4 regions of the Nocardia sp. NBC_01327 genome follow, and region 3 is predicted to be linked to each of the others. Evidence: riboswitches for the same ligand, from Rfam matches in the RefSeq annotation. Region 3 holds a riboswitch; each other region holds the start of a gene.

Region 1 (4,292 bases), 1.6 Mb from region 3:
GGTTCTCGTCACCCTGGGCGAAATTCTCGAAACGGTGATCGAGCTCGGCCTCGGCGCGATAGGTGAGGTGCGCCATACGCCGCGCCAGGCCCATGCCCGTCATCGGCGCACGCCCGGTGCCGTAGTAGTCACCGCCCTGCCAGTCCGGATCGGCCTTGATGACGGCGATCTGGGTGGTCTGCTGGCCGAGCTGATCGGCGGTGGCCCGCGCACTGGCCGCGAGCACCAGTGCCGCGCCGACCCGTTCGGGATATCCGATCATCCACTCCAGCACCCGCATGCCGCCCATGGAACCGCCCACGACGGCGGCCAGGCGCTCGACCCCGAGCACATCGAAGAACTGCGCCTCCGCGGTCACCTGATCGCGCACGGTGATCTCGGGAAACCGTCCGCCCCAAGGCTTTCCGTCCGGCGCCAGCGACGCCGGACCGGTACTGCCCTTACAGCCGCCGAGCACATTGGTGGCGATGACACACCACTCGCGGGTGTCGATGGCCTTGCCGGGACCGATGGTCCCGTCCCACCAGCCGGGCTGATCGTGATGCACATCGGCCGGGCCGACCACATGCGAATCACCGGTCAGCGCATGCTCGATCAACACCAGATTGTCGGCATTCGCCGATAGTTCGCCCCAGCGTTGCACGGCCAGCGTCACGTCGGGAAGGACGGCGCCGCTCTCCAGCGCCACCTCCCCGATCGTAATGCTGCCGAGCGTGCCGTCCGGCGGCGGAAGCAGGACTTCCGCCGTCGAACGGGCAGTGCTCGATTCGATATTCGCGGTCAACTTGCGGCCGCCGTCAATCCGGCGCGCAGGTCCGCCAGGATGTCGTCGATGCCCTCGATACCCACGGCCAAACGGACCAGACCAGGGGTGACGCCGGAAGCGAGCTGCTCCTCGGGTGTCAGCTGGGAGTGGGTGGTGGAAGCCGGGTGGATGACGAGCGAGCGCACATCCCCGATGTTAGCGACATGGCTGTGCAGCACCAGGGTGTCCACGAACTTCTTGCCCGCATCCACGCCGCCGGCCAGTTCGAACGAGACGATGGCGCCGACACCCTTGGGAGCCAGTTGTTTGCCACGCTCGAACCACGGCGAACTCGGCAGCCCCGCGTAGTAGACCTTCTCGACGCCCGGCTGCTGCGTCAGGAACTCCGCCACGGCCTCCGCATTGGACACGTGCCGCTCCAGCCGCAGGCTCAGCGTCTCGATGCCCTGGCTGATCAGGAAGGCGTTGAACGGCGAAGCCGCGGCGCCCAGATCGCGCAGCAGCTGCACCCGTGCCTTGAGTGCGTACGCCGGCGCGCCGAGATCGGCGAAGACGGCGCCGTGGTAGCTGGGATCGGGGGTGGTGAAGCCCGGGAACCGCGGCTCACCGTCGGCATCGCGCACGGTCCAGTCGAAGGTGCCGCCGTCGACGATCACGCCCGCGACCGCGGCGCCGTGCCCGCCCAGGTACTTGGTGGCCGAGTGCACCACGATGTCCGCGCCGTGCTTCAGCGGCTGGAGCAGGTACGGCGTGGCGACGGTGTTGTCCACGATCAGCGGGATGCCCGCCGCGTGCGCGACACCGGCGATGCCCGGGATGTCGAAGATGGAGCTGCTCGGATTGGCGATCGTCTCGCCGTAGAACGCCTTGGTGTTCGGCCGCACGGCCGCTTCCCACTGCGCCAGATCATCGGGATCCTCGACGAAGCTGACCTCGATGCCCAGCTTGGGCAGCGAGTAGTGGAAGAGGTTGTAGGTGCCGCCGTACAGGTGCGGGCTGGACACGATGTGATCGCCCGCCGAGGCGAGGTTCAGGATCGCGTAGGTCTCCGCGGCCTGCCCGGAGGCCAGCAGCAGTGCGGCCACACCGCCCTCGAGCGCGGCGATGCGCTGCTCCACCACGTCCTGGGTGGGATTCATGATGCGGGTGTAGATATTGCCCGGCTCGGCGAGACCGAACAGCGCGGCGGCGTGATCGGTATCGCGGAAGGCGTACGAGGTGGTCTGGTAGATCGGCAGGGCGCGCGCGCCGGTGGTGGCGTCGGGGGCCTGTCCGGCGTGGATCTGCTTGGTCTCGAAGGACCAGTTGGCCGGGTCGATGTCGCTGGTTGCCGAAGAGGCAGCGGGCGCGGTCGAGTCACTCATGTCGTGCTCCAGAGAAAAGGTCGCCGAATGGCGGAGGTGGACGTTATCGGAAGGCGAATAAGCTTCGACAACAACACATCTCGGGTCCTCCTACAGTGCGCTTGCGCTCGGCCTTCGAGCGCCTGGTCCTCACCCGGAGCACCCCGCCGCTGCTGGAGGGTTGCCGATCAGCGAGCCGGGGCTTAACGCTGATGCTCTTGACCTGTTGCGAAATTCTAACGGGGACCGGTGGCGGCCGTCGCGACGGGGAGGGCGCAACTGCGCGTGTACTCCTCGTAGGCGGCGAGCACATTGTCGATGAGCTCGCGTGCCGTGCTCGCGCTGGAGCAATCGGGGAACTCGGAGGAGGCGTCGAATTCGCACTCCATGCCGATGCGCACGATGGCGTGCCAGGTGGCCGAGATCATCCGCACCGGCATGGCGTTCGGATCGGTCTGCAGGCGTTCGGCGAGCACCGTCGTCATGGACAGGGTCTTGGTATCGGCCGCGGACAGGCTTTCGGCGCGGACTGTCGCATTGCTCTGGGTGATGCGCTGCATCTGCTGAAACCAGTGGAACGGCAGCGGATTGTCGCCCTCGATGACCTGCTCGACCACGGCCATGAACGCGTCGAGCAGGGCCTGCAGCTCATTGCCGGTGATGGGCTGCGCGCGCAGCTGGTCGGCGAGCGCCCGGCCCATGTCCTCGATCGGGGCGATGACGATCGCCTCTTTGCTGTCGAAGTACCGGTTGATGGTGCGCGGTGAGACATCGGCCGCATCGGCGATCTGCTCGACGGTGGTGGCGTCGAAGCCCTGGGCATCGCACAGCTGCAGTGCCACATCGATGATGCGCGTCCGGGTCTGCTGCTTCTTGCGCTCGCGCAGACCCGGCCGATGGCGCTCCAGACTCGCCCGCTCGGGGCTGTGGAGTGTCAGTGAACCGGCATGCGTCGACGACTCGGACATGCCGTCATTGTATAGCCGTCCGGCGAGATTGTGACGAGAACCGCCAACTGTCTGATTGCGACACTTTTCTCTTGACGCCAATTGTCTGGAGGTGCCACGATGGACCAGGCTGTTCGAACCACTCCTGAGGAGACGGCATGACCACTGGGATGGCGACTCTCGCGCCCGATGAAAAATCAAGTCAGACAAGCGCTTCCAAGCGCTGGCTGGCGCTGGGCGTGATTGCCATGGCCCAGCTGATGGTGGTGCTCGACGCCACCATCGTCACTATTTCCCTGCCCTTCGCCCAGCAGGACCTCGGCATCAGCGACGGCAACCGGCAGTGGATCCTCACCGCCTACACGCTGATCTTCGGTGGCCTGCTGCTACTCGGCGGACGGCTCGCCGACTACCTCGGCCGCCGCCGCATCTTCCTGATCGGCCTGATCGGCTTCGCCGGAGCCTCGGCGCTGGCCGGACTCGCGCAGAACACCGCGGAACTGTTCGCCGGTCGCGGCCTGCAGGGTGCGTTCGGCGCACTGCTGGCGCCGGCGGCGCTGTCGCTGGTGTCGATCACCTTCACCGAGCCCAAGGAGCGGGCGCGCGCGTTCGGCGTCTTCGCCGGCGTCTCGGCGGGCGGCGCGGCCATCGGCCTGATCGTCGGCGGTCTGCTCACCGAGTACGCCAGCTGGCGCTGGTGCCTGCTGGTGAACACGCCCATCGCACTGCTGGCCTTCGCCGGCGCCATGGCGTTCGTCATCAAGGACATTCCCGCGCCGCGCACCGGCGGGTACGACCTGCCCGGCGCGGTCACCGCGACGCTCGGTCTGATCTCGGTCGTCTACGGCTTCAGCCGCGCGGCGTCGGACGGCTGGACCGCGAGCACCACCCTCGGCTTCCTCGTCGCGGGTGTGGCACTGCTCGTCGCCTTCGTGGTCATCGAACGTCGTACCGCGAATCCGCTGCTGCCACTGCGTATTCCGGGTGAGATCAACCGCGGCGGATCGTTCCTGGTCGCGCTCATCACCCCGATCGCCATGTTCGCCATGTTCCTGAACCTGAGCTTCTACCTGCAGCTCACCCTCGGGTACTCGGCGCTCAAGGCGGGTGTGTCGTTCCTGCCGTTCCCGGTGGGCATCGTCATCTCGGCCGGTATCGCCAGTGCGCTGCTGCCGAAGATCGGGCCGCGTCCGGTCATGCTGACCGGTGCGGTGCTCGGCACGGGCGGTCTGCTGT
Region 2 (4,292 bases), 870 kb from region 3:
ACGCCGTCGCCGACTGTTCCAGCAGCGCCGCGACACCCGCCGCGACCACCACCGCCCAGACCAGCCCGCCGAACGACGATCCGACCGCCGCGGCGATACCGGGGCGGCGCCCGGCCATCGTGAAGCGCAGCACCAGAAAGGTATCCGGGCCGGGAGTGAGGGCCAGCAGTACGCACAGCCCGATAAAACTCAGCAGCAGAGGGAAACTCACACCTCTATGGCAGCGCACCCGGTGCTGCGGCGCAAGGCCGGGCCGGCGCCGCGGTACAGCGGGGGGACAAATAGAAAGCCGCCGACCTTATCCGGAGGGAATGGCCGGCGGCTCCCCCGAGCAGCAGAGATTCAGTTCCGCGCGCTGAATTCCGCGCCCAGTTCGCGGAACACAGCGGTGTTCATCGAGAACGCGAGACGAGCTTCGTCGAGCACCCGCTCGACATCCGGACCGGCGATCGGCAGCCCGTCCAGGTTCTCCCGGTATTCGCGCTTGAACGCGGCCGGGTTGGAGATGTCGTCGAAGACGTAGAAGCGGACGCCGTCACCCTTCTTGGGCAGGTCCCACAGCTTCTCGGCGGTACCGCGAATGACCTGTCCGCCCGAAAGATCGCCCAGGTAGCGGGTGTAGTGGTGCACCACGTAACCGGCCGGCCAGGTGCGCGCGCACTCGTCGATGCGGGCGGCGTAGGCGGCGGTGGACGGCAGGGCTGCCAGTTCCTCGCGCCAGTTCGCGCCGCCGAGGTGGGCGAGATCGATTTCGAGGGCCGCCAGGCGATTCAGCTCCGGCTTGACGAACGGTCCAGCGACCGGGTCGGAAGCCAGTGCGGCGGAATGCTTTTCGAGGGCGTCGTAGACGAACCACAGCTGCGAGGTGTAGCGGTAGAAGGCCTCGACGCCGAGCCTGCCCTGCAGCAGATCGCTCATGAAGGTGGAGTGTTCGGCCTCGGTGTGCTGCTGTTCGGTCGCGGAACGAATGAGCGTCGAGAACGGCGCGGTATCCAACATGGTCGAGCTCCTCGTTTCGAACCGGGGGCGCCCACCTTTGGCTACCCTAACTTCCCCTTGACCATACGCGTCAGCAACGATCGCGCGATTCGAACTTTGCGGCCCACCCACTCCAACTTTCGGATGATTTTTCCGAAGGGGTTGACAAGACCCCGGACCATCTGCCAGCCTTCCAAATCAGGTCATGAGTACCAGCGTCAAGCCCTGGCTAGCTGGTCGGCAACCCTCCTCCGCGGTGGGGTGCTCCAGGTGACGACCGGGCCGCCGCCCGACCGGGCGCGGCAAGCGCGGACTCTCGATCATTCTTTTTCTGATCGCGCGTCCCTTGCCCGAATGGGATTTCGTGATGACTGCATTTGCCGACCAGTCCTGTGCCGCTCTCGCCACCGTCTCCGGTTGTGATCTGCGGGTACCTCTCGTGCAGGGTGGGACCACCACCTACGCCAACTTCGACTATGCCGCCAGCGCACCGGCATTGACGCAGGTCACCGACCGGGTGCAGCAACTGCTGCCGTTCTACGCCAGCGTGCACCGCGGCGCCGGCTACGCCTCCCGCGTCTCCACCGACTGCTACGAGGCCGCCCGCGGCTCGGTCGCCCGCTTCCTGAATGCCGGCGATGACCAGGTCGTGGTCTTCACCCGCAACACCACCGATTCACTGAATCTGCTCGCCGCCTGCGTACCCGGCGACACCGTGGTGCTCGATGTGGAACACCACGCCAACTTCCTGCCGTGGATCCGAGGCGGTCGCCGGGTGGTGCCGGTCGCGGACACCATCGAGGAGACCATTCAGCGCGTGGTAGCCGAACTGTGCTCCAAACCCGCTGCGCTGCTTGCGATTACGGGCGCCTCGAATGTCACCGGCGAACTGCTGCCGCTGGAGCGGCTGGCCTGGATCGCGCACCAGTGCGGCACCCGGATCCTGGTGGACGCCGCCCAGCTCGCACCGCACCGCCGCATCGATCTGCAGACCAGCGGCATCGACTACCTGGCCTTCTCCGGGCACAAGGCGTACGCGCCGTTCGGCGCGGGCGTACTGGTCGGCCGGCGGGACTGGCTCGATGCCGCCGAGCCGTACCTCGCGGGCGGCGGCGCGGTCCGCTCGGTAACCGCCGACGGCGTCGAATGGGCCCCCGCCCCGCAGCGGCACGAGGCCGGCTCTCCCAATGTGCTCGGCGTGGCCGCGCTGGCCGCCGCGTGTGACGCGCTCGCCGAACTCGACGAGACCACCGTCCGCGAGCACGAGCAGTACCTCACGCACCGCCTGCGCTACGGCCTGAAAACCGTTCCGGGCGTGAACTTCCTGCGCATCTGGCGGGACAGCACCGATGCCGTCGGCATTGTCGCCTTCACCGTCGACGGTTTCGAACCCGGCCAGGTGGCCGCGTACCTCTCCGCCGAACACGGCATCGGCGTCCGCGACGGCCGCTTCTGCGCCCACCCCCTGCTCGCCCGACTCGGCGTCGACGCGGCCCTGCGCGCCAGCATCGGCCTCGGCAGCACCGCCGCCGCCGTAGACCGCCTGATCGACGCCCTCTCGACCCTCGTCGAGAACGGCTCCGCCTGGAACTACGCCAAAACCGAAGGCCACTGGAACCCCACCCCCGAAACCCGCCCCTTCGGCAGCAGCGCCGAGGGCGGAGCACCCTGCGCCATCTGATCGGCGCGCTCCCGGGAGCGGGTTACGGCACCAGGTAGCGCTCGGCGAGTTCCTCTACGAACGGGTCGTCGTCGGTGACGGCGTTCAGCAGATCCAGGTCGTCCTGGACCGAAAGCTGGCGCCCGTCATCGTGTTCCTGGTCCGGCCCGTCCTCCGCGAGCTGGCGGATCAGCTTCGCTCGCACACGGTCTTTCAGAGAATCACTCATATCGAGAGCATGCCCTGATTCGGCGGGAATTACGCGGACAGGCACGCCGGGCCCGCCCGGCAGGCTGGTCACCGGTAGTTCGGGACGAACGGATTACACCGGGGCCAGCCACGTTCCCCAGGGCGTATTGCGGAACACCGTATATAGGAGAGCCAACGCCAGCAGCGCCCAGAGCGCAGGCTTCGGTAGCACCTTCGGCACCCGTGGCATCGGTTTCCCCTGCCAGCCGTACACCAGCGCGGTAACCATCCAGCCGAGGAAACCCAGCAGCAGCGGCAGAATCAGCAGATTGCTGTGCAGGGCATCGACCACATGCCCTTCGGTGAGATTGTGCAGCCCACGCAACCCGCCGCATCCGGGGCACCAGTACCCCGTCAACTCCTTGAACGGGCAGAACCCGTACGCCCCCTGCACATGAGGGTCCCGGAAATGCAGCAGCGCCAGCCCTCCCGCGACCGCACCCCCGGCGAGCAGCGGCAAACCCATACCCAGCCATCTGGGGCGGGGGGCGGGTTCGACCTCGGTCGGGGGCATGGTGTGCACGCGAACAACGGTAGTCGCGGCCACCGCAACCTGCCAGATCGCAGCCGACTTCGCACCCCCGACGCACCGCCGGACAGCTTTGTCCGATATGACCTATTTAAATGGTGAGCTGGCCGAACGGACACGGACACTCGTCCAGAACCGTGGGTATGCTGCCCCCGCAACAGTTTTCGATCGGGGGAATTCCATCTCATGAGCCAGAATCAACCAGGCAGCAGCACAATCGCCCGCGCCTCCGCCGCCGCCGGCGCACTCGCCATCATCATTCTCGCCAAGGTCGGCGGCCGCGTCATCGGCCACATGTTCGGCCTCCTCGGCGTTCTGGTCCTACTCCTCATCTCGGTAGGCGTCTACTTCGTCTTCAAGAAGAAGGACACCCCACCCGCCACCCCGGAGCCGACCCAGTTCGACCCGAACCTCCCACCCCAGGGCTACCCCGCCCAGCCTGCCCCACAAGATTTCTCGCCCCAGCCCGCACAATCCAGCCTGTCCGGCCTATCCGCCCAGCAGCCCTACTCCGCCCCACTTACCCCCCACAACTTCTCAGCTCCGCCCGCCCCACCCGCCTTCTCCGGCCGGCAAGCCAATTCCGCCCAGCAGGCCTACGCCGTAGCGCCTGCCCCGCAGGACTTCTCGGGCGGTCCCGGCCAGCCGAACTTCGCCGGTCAGTCGGCACAACCCAACTTCACCGGCCGGCCAAGCATGTCCGCACAGCCCGCGCAGACGGAGTTCCAGGGCTATTCCGCTTGGAATGGCCGGCAGGGGTACGGAAGTCAGCCCGCTCGAACGGACTTTCCGAGTCAGCCCGGTCCGACCGCGCAGCCGGGCTACGCCGCCCAGCCTGTCCAGCAGGGATTCTCGGGACAGCCGGGCGGCTATGCG
Region 3 (4,292 bases):
GTGCAGGAACAGCTTGTGCGGGCGGTCGCCCACATCGCGAATGGCCCACTGCTCGAGGGTGTTGCAGATCATGTCGACCTGCTTCGAGTGCCGGCGTGCAGCCTCTGAACCCTCGTCGTAGTCGATGTCCTCGGGGTCGACGATGACCTCGATGGTCGGGGAGTGGTCCAGCTCGCGTAGCTCGAGCGGGGTGAACTTGGCCTGCGCGGGGCCGCGGCGTCCGAAGACGTGCACCTCGAGCGCCTTGTTCTCCTTCAGGCCCGCGTACACGTTCGGCGGGATCTCGGTGGGGAGTAGTTCGTCGCCGGTCTTGGCGAGCACACGGGCCACATCCAGGGCCACATTGCCGACGCCCAGGACCGCGACCTTCTCGGCGTCCAGCGGCCAGCTGCGCGGCACGTCCGGGTGCCCGTCGTACCAGGAGACGAAGTCGGCGGCGCCGAAGCTGCCTTCGAGCTCGATGCCCGGGACCTCGAGTGCGCGGTCGGCGTTCGCGCCGGTGGAGAAGATGACCGCGTCGTAGAAGCGCTGCAGGTCTTCGAGGGTGATGTCGACGCCGTAGTCGATATTGCCGAGCAGGCGGACCTGCTCCTTGTCGAGCACCTTGTGCAGGGCGGTGATGATGCCCTTGATGCGCGGGTGATCGGGGGCGACGCCGTAGCGGATCAGACCGAACGGTGCGGGCATCCGCTCGTAGAGGTCGATGCTCACATCGGCGTCGGACTTCATCAACGCGTCGGCGGCGTAGATTCCGGCCGGACCGGCGCCCACGATCGCAATGCGGAGCGGGCGGGTCACCGCACCGTGGTGCGAGTCGGACACCGTCCCGGACTGCGTATCGGTTGCTGCACTCTGTTCGGTCATTCTTACGCGCACCCTTTGGTTGGAACTATCTTGTCGTCAAGTCTCAGCCGTCGCTCTTAGCTTAGGCTAAGTTGACGCCCTCGCCCCGGGTGCCTCCGTTGGATCCCCGAAGCTGCAGCGTTGCTGCCTGGTACCGCTATTCCCGCTCGTTCAGGGAAATTGTGCTGATTCTATCGGTGGAAGGAACCCCCCGCCCGCGGCGGTGCGGTGAACTGTACGAATGCCCATCCCGCTCGCTGACCGGTGCGGCGGACCGTGCGCTCCGGCGCTACGGGCATGATCTACCCATGAGCGACGTCGATGACCAGGCGGTTCCGATCGATCAGGACGAGGCCAGGAGCATGCTGCCGTTCCTGCTGGCGGCCGGCATCCTGGTGCTGGTGGTTATCGGGATCGTGATCGCCACCCTGATGTCGCCGGCTGAGAAGAATCTCACAGATTCCGGTCAGCTGGCCGTCGCCGCCCGCAATTTCATCCAATCCCGCAGTGACGGTGGCGCACTCGATCCGGCCGTGGTCTGCAAGGGCTTCGACGACAACCGCTCGCCGCTGAAAACCGCGGTCGAGGGCGGCCCGAAACTCGACATCGTCGGGCTCGCCGACTCGAAAATCGACGGTGATCATGCGACCGCCGCGGTCACCTTCCGCGCCGACAGCCACGATACGACCGCCACCTGGAACTTCACCCGCGCAGATACGACCTGGCTGGTCTGCAATTCCTGAGGTCCTCACCAGCCCCAAGTTCGCGGCCCGCCTGGGTCTGGACTGACGGAGTGGGGGAGCGAAGCGGAGGAGCGGAGGAGGGAAGACCCAGGTAACAGGGCCGCGAACCCGCCGGAGCGGAGCGGAGGCAAATTAAACAGGGTTTGACAGTGGGGCATGATTTTCGGCAATCTCAACCCAGGTCATGAGTATCAGCGCGAAGCCCCGGCTGGCTGATCGGCAACCCTCCTCCGCGGCGGGGTGCTCCGGGTGACGACCTGGCCGCGCATCGGGCAACGGTGCGGCAAGTGCGGATTCACAGGAGGTCGATATGAGTTACGCGGGTGACCTGACGCCGAAGCAGGCGTGGGAACTGTTGCGGGACAATCCGAATGCGGTGCTGGTGGACGTGCGCACCGAAGCCGAGTGGCGCTTTGTCGGAGTCCCCGATACCAGTGGCATCGGGCGGCCGACCGCGCTGATCGAATGGGTCGACGCCACCGGCACGCGCAATGCCCGGTTCGTGGACCAGCTGAAGCAGGCGCTCGCCGATCGTGAGCCGGATTCGGAGGCGCCGGTGATCTTCATCTGTCGCTCCGGCCAGCGCTCCATCGGTGCGGCGACGGCGGCGACGGGCATCGGGCTCGCACCGGCCTTCAATGTCCTCGAGGGTTTCGAAGGCGCGCTCGACGCGCAGGGACACCGCGGCAGCGAGGGCTGGCGCGCCGACGGACTTCCGTGGAGGCAGTCATGATCACCGGTGGATCGTTCGAGCGACCGCTGCCCGAGGGCGTCGGCCCGGCCACGCTCGGTGTGCGAGGTGGCCTGCGCCGCTCCGGTTTCGAGGAGACGTCGGAGGCGCTGTACCTGTCCTCGGGCTTCGTCTACGAGAGCGCCGAGGCCGCCGAGGCGTCCTTCACCGGCGATATCAAGCATTTCGTCTACTCGCGCTACGGCAATCCGACGGTCGCCATGTTCGAGGAGCGCCTGCGCCTGCTCGACGGCGCCGAAGCGTGTTTCGCCACCGCCAGCGGCATGTCCGCGGTCTTCACCGCACTGGGTGCGCTGCTCGGCGCGGGTGACCGACTGGTCGCCGCGCGCAGCCTGTTCGGCTCCTGCTTCGTGGTGGCCAATGAGATCCTGCCGCGCTGGGGCGTGGAGACCGTCTTCGTCGACGGCGAGGATCTGGCGCAGTGGGAAGAGGCGCTGTCGGTGCCGACCCAGGCCGTGTTCTTCGAGACCCCGTCCAACCCCATGCAGACGCTGGTGGATGTGCGCGCGGTCTGCGATCTCGCACATGCCGCGGGTGCACAGGTGGTGCTGGACAACGTCTTTGCCACTCCGCTGCTGCAGAAGGGCTTCGATCTCGGCGCCGATGTGTTGGTCTACTCCGGCACCAAGCACATCGACGGCCAGGGCCGGGTGCTCGGCGGCGCGATTCTCGGTTCGCACGACTACATCGACGGCCCGGTGAAAAACCTGATGCGCCATACCGGTCCGGCGCTGAGCCCGTTCAATGCCTGGACGCTGCTCAAGGGTCTGGAGACCATGCCGCTGCGGGTGCGCCAGTCCACGGAGTCCGCGCTGCGGATCGCCGAATTCCTGGAGCAGCACCCGGCGGTGTCGTGGGTGAAGTACCCGTTCCTGCCGTCGCATCCGCAGTACGAGCTGGCCAGGAAGCAGATGTCCGGCGGCGGCACGGTGGTGACCTTCGAGTTGAAGGCGCTGCCGGAGGACGCCAAGAAGCGGGCGTTCGAGGTGCTCAACGGTCTGCGCATCATCGACATCTCCAATAATCTGGGCGATTCGAAGACGCTGATCACCCATCCCGCCACCACCACCCATCGGGCGATGGGGCCGGAAGGCCGTGCGGCCATCGGCATTACGGATGGCGTCGTCCGCATCTCCATCGGTCTCGAGGATGTCGAGGATCTGCTGAACGATCTGGGCAACGCGCTGAGCTGATCTTCGTTGACAGCATCCTGTCAAACATGACAGGATGCTGTCATGATGAAAACAGTGCACCTCGCCGTCTACGACACCTTCTCCGACTGGGAAGCCGGGCACACCACCGCGCATATCCATCGCCCGCTGTGGCACCGCGAGCAGGGCGCCTGGCAGATCCGGACGGTCGGCCTCACCACGGAGCCCGTCGTCTCGATGGGCGGTCTGCGGGTGACTCCCGATATCGCGCTGGACGAACTCGACCCGGCCGACAGCGCCATGCTGATCCTGCCCGGGTCGGCGACCTGGGAGGCGGGCGAACTGAAGGCTTTCGCCGATAAGGCGAGCGATTTCCTCGCGGCCGGCGTTCCGGTCGCCGCCATCTGCGGCGCGACCTTCGGCCTGGCGACCGCCGGACTGCTGGACGACCGCCCGCACACCAGCAATGCGGCCGAATACCTTGCCATGAGCGGATATTCGGGCGGCGACAACTTCGTCCATGAGCCCGCGGTGCTCGCCGGTGATCTGGTCACCGCCAGCGGTACTACACCGGTGGACTTCGCCCGGGCGATCTTCGAACGCCTGGACATCTTCGAACCCCACGTCCTCGACGCCTGGTACCGCCTCTACGCGCACAATGAGCCGGCGGCTTTCTTCGCGCTCGCCGAGTACGAGCAGAGCCGGGCAACCGATCCGGCGGCACGATGAGGGAGAATTCCCCGGCAGCGCCCGCCCCGGGCGGACAGGAGGCGGGATGAATCCCGAGCAGGAGCTGTTCAGTAC
Region 4 (4,292 bases), 3.0 Mb from region 3:
CTGATCGTCGAGACGCTGGATCTCTTCGAGGCTGAACTGCCCGAATTCGGCACGCACGCCGCCGAAGCCAAGCTCGCGCTGTTCACCGGCCGGGATCAGACCCCGGAACAGCTGGTGGCCTGGGAGCAGGCGCGCACGGTCTTCGACCGCTTCGCGGCGGCCGATCAGTACGTCATCAATATCCCGATCTGGAATGCGGGCGTCCCGTACATCTTCAAGCAGTGGGTCGATATCGTCACCCAGCCCGGCTGGGCATTCACCTTCGATCCGGAGACCGGCTACTCCGGGCTGCTCACTCAGAAGCGCGCGGTCACCGTCTACACCAGCGGCGTGCATCAGCCCGGCGTGCCGGTGGAGTTCGGCTCCGACTTCGCGACCCCGTTCGTACAGGACTGGCTGAACTTCGTCGGTATCAAGGACATTGCGGAAATCCGGTTCGCGCCCACGGTGCTGACCGAGGATGCGCAGGCCGGGTTCGCGACAGCTCAGGAGCGTGCGCGTGAGCTCGCCGCCGGATACTGAGCAGCAGGTCTGGGCGCCGACCGGGCGCACCGTCGGGGCCGTCTGCGCGGTGGGAATTCTGGTGGTCGGCCAGCTGTATGTGGTGCTGCCGGTGCTGAATCGGCTGGCGCAGGACTGGGATACCTCCAAATCGGCCGCGACCTGGACCACCACCGCATTCGGATTGGCCTACGGCGCAGGCTTTCTGGTGACCGGACCGCTCTCCGATCGCTGGGGGCGGCGGCCGGTCATCGTCGGCGGGCTCATCGCCACGGTGGTCAGCTCGCTCATCGTTGCTCTCGCGCCCGATGTGGGCACCGGGCTGGCGGCCCGCATCCTGCAGGGTCTCACCGCCTCGTTCTTCGCCCCGGCCGCCTTCGCCTATCTGTCGGAGCGCATTGCGCCGGAGCGCAGGATCTTTGCGCTCACCTGCCTGACCAGCTCGTTCCTCGCGGCGGGTGTGGTGGCGCAGGTGCTGGCACAGCTCATCGCGAATGCATGGGGATGGCATGCCATCTTCATCGTGGGCGCTCTCGCATTCGTGGTCTCGGCCGTGGTCCTGCAGGTCGTGCTGGAGGGCGCCGCCGACGAAAGGAAGAACACCGCGCCCTCGGCGGGATTCGGTGAGACGGTGCGCACCGTCTTCTCGCCCTTCGCAGCCCTGCTGCGGCAGGGCCGGCTGGTGCTGCTGTATGCGAGCTGCCTGGCGGTGCTCGGCTCGTTCGTCGGGCTCTACACCGGTATTCAGCTGGCACCGCCGCAGGGTGTGGGATCGAGCAATGGTGCGCTACTTGCCTTGCGGGCCAGTGCGATTCCCGCCATGATCGCGGTGCCATTGCTCGCCGGACGGCTCGGTGTGATCACACCGAGCACCCGGGTGATCGTCGCACTGGGCATCGCCGGGATAGCGGCCGCGGTGACAGCGATTCCGCTCGGCGGAGTCTGGGTCGCGGTCTGGCTGCTGGTGTTCGTCGCGGCGATCGCCGTCGCGGCTCCGGCCGCCGTGCAGGCGATTGCGGCGCGGGCCGGTGCGGCCCGCGGCGCGGCGACCGCGCTCTACACCTTCGCGCTTTTCGTCGGTGCCAGTGCGGGTCCGCAGCTGGCGAATCTAGTTGCCCACAGCGGGTATTCGGCGGTGGCGCTGGCCATTGCCGGACTGTCGCTGGCGGGTGCGGCGCTCGCCTACGCCTCGGCGCGGGGGACCGCCGCAGCAGCCTGAATCGGAGTATCCGGCGGGGGCCATCGGCGTCCTCCGCGCGGCGCGACGGGGGTTTTCACCACCCTGGTTTGAATCGTTGTCTGTAATTCACTGCGCCACATAGTTTTTCAATCACGGTCATGAGTTCCAGCGTCAAGCCCCGGCTTGCTGGGCGGCAACCCTCCAGCGACGGCGGGGTGCTCCGGGTGACGACCGGATGGCGGCAGAAGCGCCGCCATAAGCGTGCTCGCTCTCGGAGGTAGAACCATGTCTGTAGCCCAACTTTCCTCGGCGCATCCTGCCGCCGAACCCTTGACGGCCGGCGCGATACTGCTGGTCGCCGACCGGTTCCGGGGCATTGCCGAGGACGACCGGGCCTTTACGGTGTCCGGGCTGGTCGCCGCCCTGCGCGGCGGCCGGCTGCGGGAGGCGACGGAGCCGCTCACCATCCATCTCGGGCAGGGCGTCACCGGCCACGATCTGGACTATGTCGAGCATGTGGCGACCGTGCACGCTCCGGCCGGAGTGCAGGTGACCGGTCCGGTCGCCGAGCCCGCGCCGCGACACCAGGTGCACAAGTATCAGAACTCGAATGTGCTGCTGGCCAACCTCATTCGGGAGAACGACACCGAGTTCCGGGCCGATCTGCGGATTCACGGTGACAATGAACTACTGCTGGACCACCAGACCGGCGAACACGTGCAGGGCCTGGTGATCGTCGAGGCGGTCCGGCAGCTGTTCCTCGGGGCGTTCGAGCTGGAGTACGGCCGGCGCTGGCCCGAGCAGCACTTCTACATCGTCTGGAACAGCATCGAATTGGAGTTCACGTCGTTCCTGTTCCCGCTGCCCGCCACCCTGCACGCGGTCCTCACCCCGGTCGCCATCGAGGATCCCGCCAAGCTGGAGTTCGCCATCGAAGTGGATGTGCGCCAGCTCGATCGCAGCGTGGCGACCGCCCGCATCACCTACGCCGCCCTGCCGAACGAGCGCATTTCGCAGATCGAACGGCACAAGGCGGCCAAGGCGATCGCGGCCTACCTCGGTGCGGTGGCATGAGCGCCCCCGCTGCCGCGGCCTTCTTCGATGTCGATGAAACCCTCATCACGGTCAAGAGCATGTTCGCCTTCCAGCGCTTCTGGCTGGCCGAGCATGGTGACGACGGCGCCGAATACGCGCGACTGAGCGGGGAGGTGAAGGAGCGGGCGGCCGCGGGCGTGCCCCGGGAGGAGGTCAATCGGCACTATTACCGCGCGTATCGCGGTGTGCGTGCCGACGAGCTCGCCGCGGCGGGCAGGCGGTGGTTCGAGGCCTTCACCGCCGAGGGCGCCGCCTACTACACGGACGGGGTGGAAACACTGCGCGCCCACCGTGATTCGGGGGTGGTGACGGTTCTTCTCTCGGGATCGTTCGCCGCGCCGCTGGCCCCCGTGGCGGCGGCGCTCGGCGCGGATCACCTCATTGCCACCAGCCTGGTGGTGGATGAGAACGGTCTGCTGACCGGCGAGATCGAACGCCCGATGATCGGTGCGGGCAAGGCCGATGCCGTGGTGAGATTCCTGCTCACACACGGAATCTCGGTCGAGAACACCTATGGCTACGGCGATCACGCCAGTGATCTGCCGTTCCTGCGGGCGGTCACGCACCGGGGCTTCCGGGGTGACGATCCGGTGCTGGTCGAACAGGCGAGCGCCGGGAGCTGGATTCATCTGAGCGACAGGGTGAGTGCCGCGATCGGTGACCCCGGCCGGATTCTCACGGAGCAGGAAGCGGTAGCGGTGTGGTGACCAGGACGTACGAGCTGACCCCGACCACCCAGGGTCCGCTGTATCCGCCGAGCGAAGTACTCGATGCCGCAGGCGATTTCATTGTTGTCGGCTGGCTGAACGAACCCGGTCCGGACGGTTCGGTCGCGCGGTGCTGGGGCCGGGCCATCGTCTCGGCCGAGACGCCGGTGCCGAAGTTCGGTGCGCTGGCGCCGTATACGGTCGTGCGCGAACTCCCGGAGGAATTGCCGGAGGCGGATGCGGCAAGCGTGCTGTACACGCTCCCACTTCCCTTGCCCGCCAATAACTATCCGATGGTGTTCGCGCCCGACCAGCGGCCCGACGCCGATACCGTGCGGCGTCCGAGCTACCCGTTCCACGAGACGCCGATTCCGGATCTGCGCCCCGAGGACGGCCGCAGGCTCACCACCCCGGTGACCCTGGGGGAGTGGCTGCGGGCGCGCGGCAGTGTCGAGGTCACGGTCGATGCGGAGGGCCGAACAGGCGAATTCCGTTTCGAATTCACCGATCTCATTCCCGATTCGCTCTACACCGTGATGTCGTTGCGCAGCAATGACCTCGACCCGGACGCACCCACGCGTCCCGGGCCGCTCGGGGTGCCCAATGTGTTCATCACGGATCCGGACGGTTCCGGCGCCTATCGTGCCGTACTGCCGAATCCGTTTCCCGATCCGGCCTTACCCGGCGCGAATCGGATCATCAGCGTTGTAGTGCTGTGGCAGAGCTATCAGCAGAACTACGGCGGAGCCATCGGCCACTTCGGACTCGGTGGCGATATTCATGCGCAGCTGAAGCTGCCGAGCCCCACC

The links. A riboswitch is a leader RNA that binds a small molecule or an ion and turns the genes downstream of it on or off. The one in region 3 is predicted to bind S-adenosylmethionine.
Region 1: it holds a riboswitch for S-adenosylmethionine, as region 3 does, so the genes downstream of both, OG326_RS07390 (bifunctional o-acetylhomoserine/o-acetylserine sulfhydrylase) here and OG326_RS00425 (rhodanese-like domain-containing protein) in region 3, are expected to answer to the same signal.
Region 2: it holds a riboswitch for S-adenosylmethionine, as region 3 does, so the genes downstream of both, OG326_RS04265 (aminotransferase class V-fold PLP-dependent enzyme) here and OG326_RS00425 (rhodanese-like domain-containing protein) in region 3, are expected to answer to the same signal.
Region 4: it holds a riboswitch for S-adenosylmethionine, as region 3 does, so the genes downstream of both, OG326_RS13900 (AfsA-related hotdog domain-containing protein) here and OG326_RS00425 (rhodanese-like domain-containing protein) in region 3, are expected to answer to the same signal.

The regions. Positions count from the first base shown of each region.
Region 1 is NZ_CP108383.1:1,726,595-1,730,886, forward strand. Features, by position in the region: gene metX (homoserine O-acetyltransferase MetX) at 1-784, opposite strand, end outside; gene OG326_RS07390 (bifunctional o-acetylhomoserine/o-acetylserine sulfhydrylase) at 781-2,130, opposite strand; SAM riboswitch class IV at 2,223-2,333, opposite strand; gene OG326_RS07395 (TetR/AcrR family transcriptional regulator) at 2,346-3,077, opposite strand; gene OG326_RS07400 (MFS transporter) at 3,215-4,292, shown strand, end outside.
Region 2 is NZ_CP108383.1:970,178-974,469, reverse strand. Features, by position in the region: gene OG326_RS04275 (LysE family translocator) at 1-211, opposite strand, end outside; gene OG326_RS04270 (biliverdin-producing heme oxygenase) at 343-999, opposite strand; SAM riboswitch class IV at 1,180-1,293, shown strand; gene OG326_RS04265 (aminotransferase class V-fold PLP-dependent enzyme) at 1,346-2,659, shown strand; gene OG326_RS04260 (hypothetical protein) at 2,682-2,867, opposite strand; gene OG326_RS04255 (DUF2752 domain-containing protein) at 2,961-3,401, opposite strand; gene OG326_RS04250 (hypothetical protein) at 3,603-4,292, shown strand, end outside.
Region 3 is NZ_CP108383.1:95,750-100,041, reverse strand. Features, by position in the region: gene OG326_RS00435 (FAD-dependent oxidoreductase) at 1-864, opposite strand, end outside; gene OG326_RS00430 (Rv0361 family membrane protein) at 1,152-1,586, shown strand; SAM riboswitch class IV at 1,767-1,882, shown strand; gene OG326_RS00425 (rhodanese-like domain-containing protein) at 1,897-2,319, shown strand; gene OG326_RS00420 (O-succinylhomoserine sulfhydrylase) at 2,316-3,530, shown strand; gene OG326_RS00415 (type 1 glutamine amidotransferase family protein) at 3,573-4,217, shown strand; gene OG326_RS00410 (MarR family winged helix-turn-helix transcriptional regulator) at 4,264-4,292, shown strand, end outside.
Region 4 is NZ_CP108383.1:3,130,268-3,134,559, forward strand. Features, by position in the region: gene OG326_RS13890 (FMN-dependent NADH-azoreductase) at 1-522, shown strand, start outside; gene OG326_RS13895 (MFS transporter) at 500-1,720, shown strand; SAM riboswitch class IV at 1,836-1,949, shown strand; gene OG326_RS13900 (AfsA-related hotdog domain-containing protein) at 1,967-2,755, shown strand; gene OG326_RS13905 (HAD family hydrolase) at 2,752-3,483, shown strand; gene OG326_RS13910 (hypothetical protein) at 3,480-4,292, shown strand, end outside.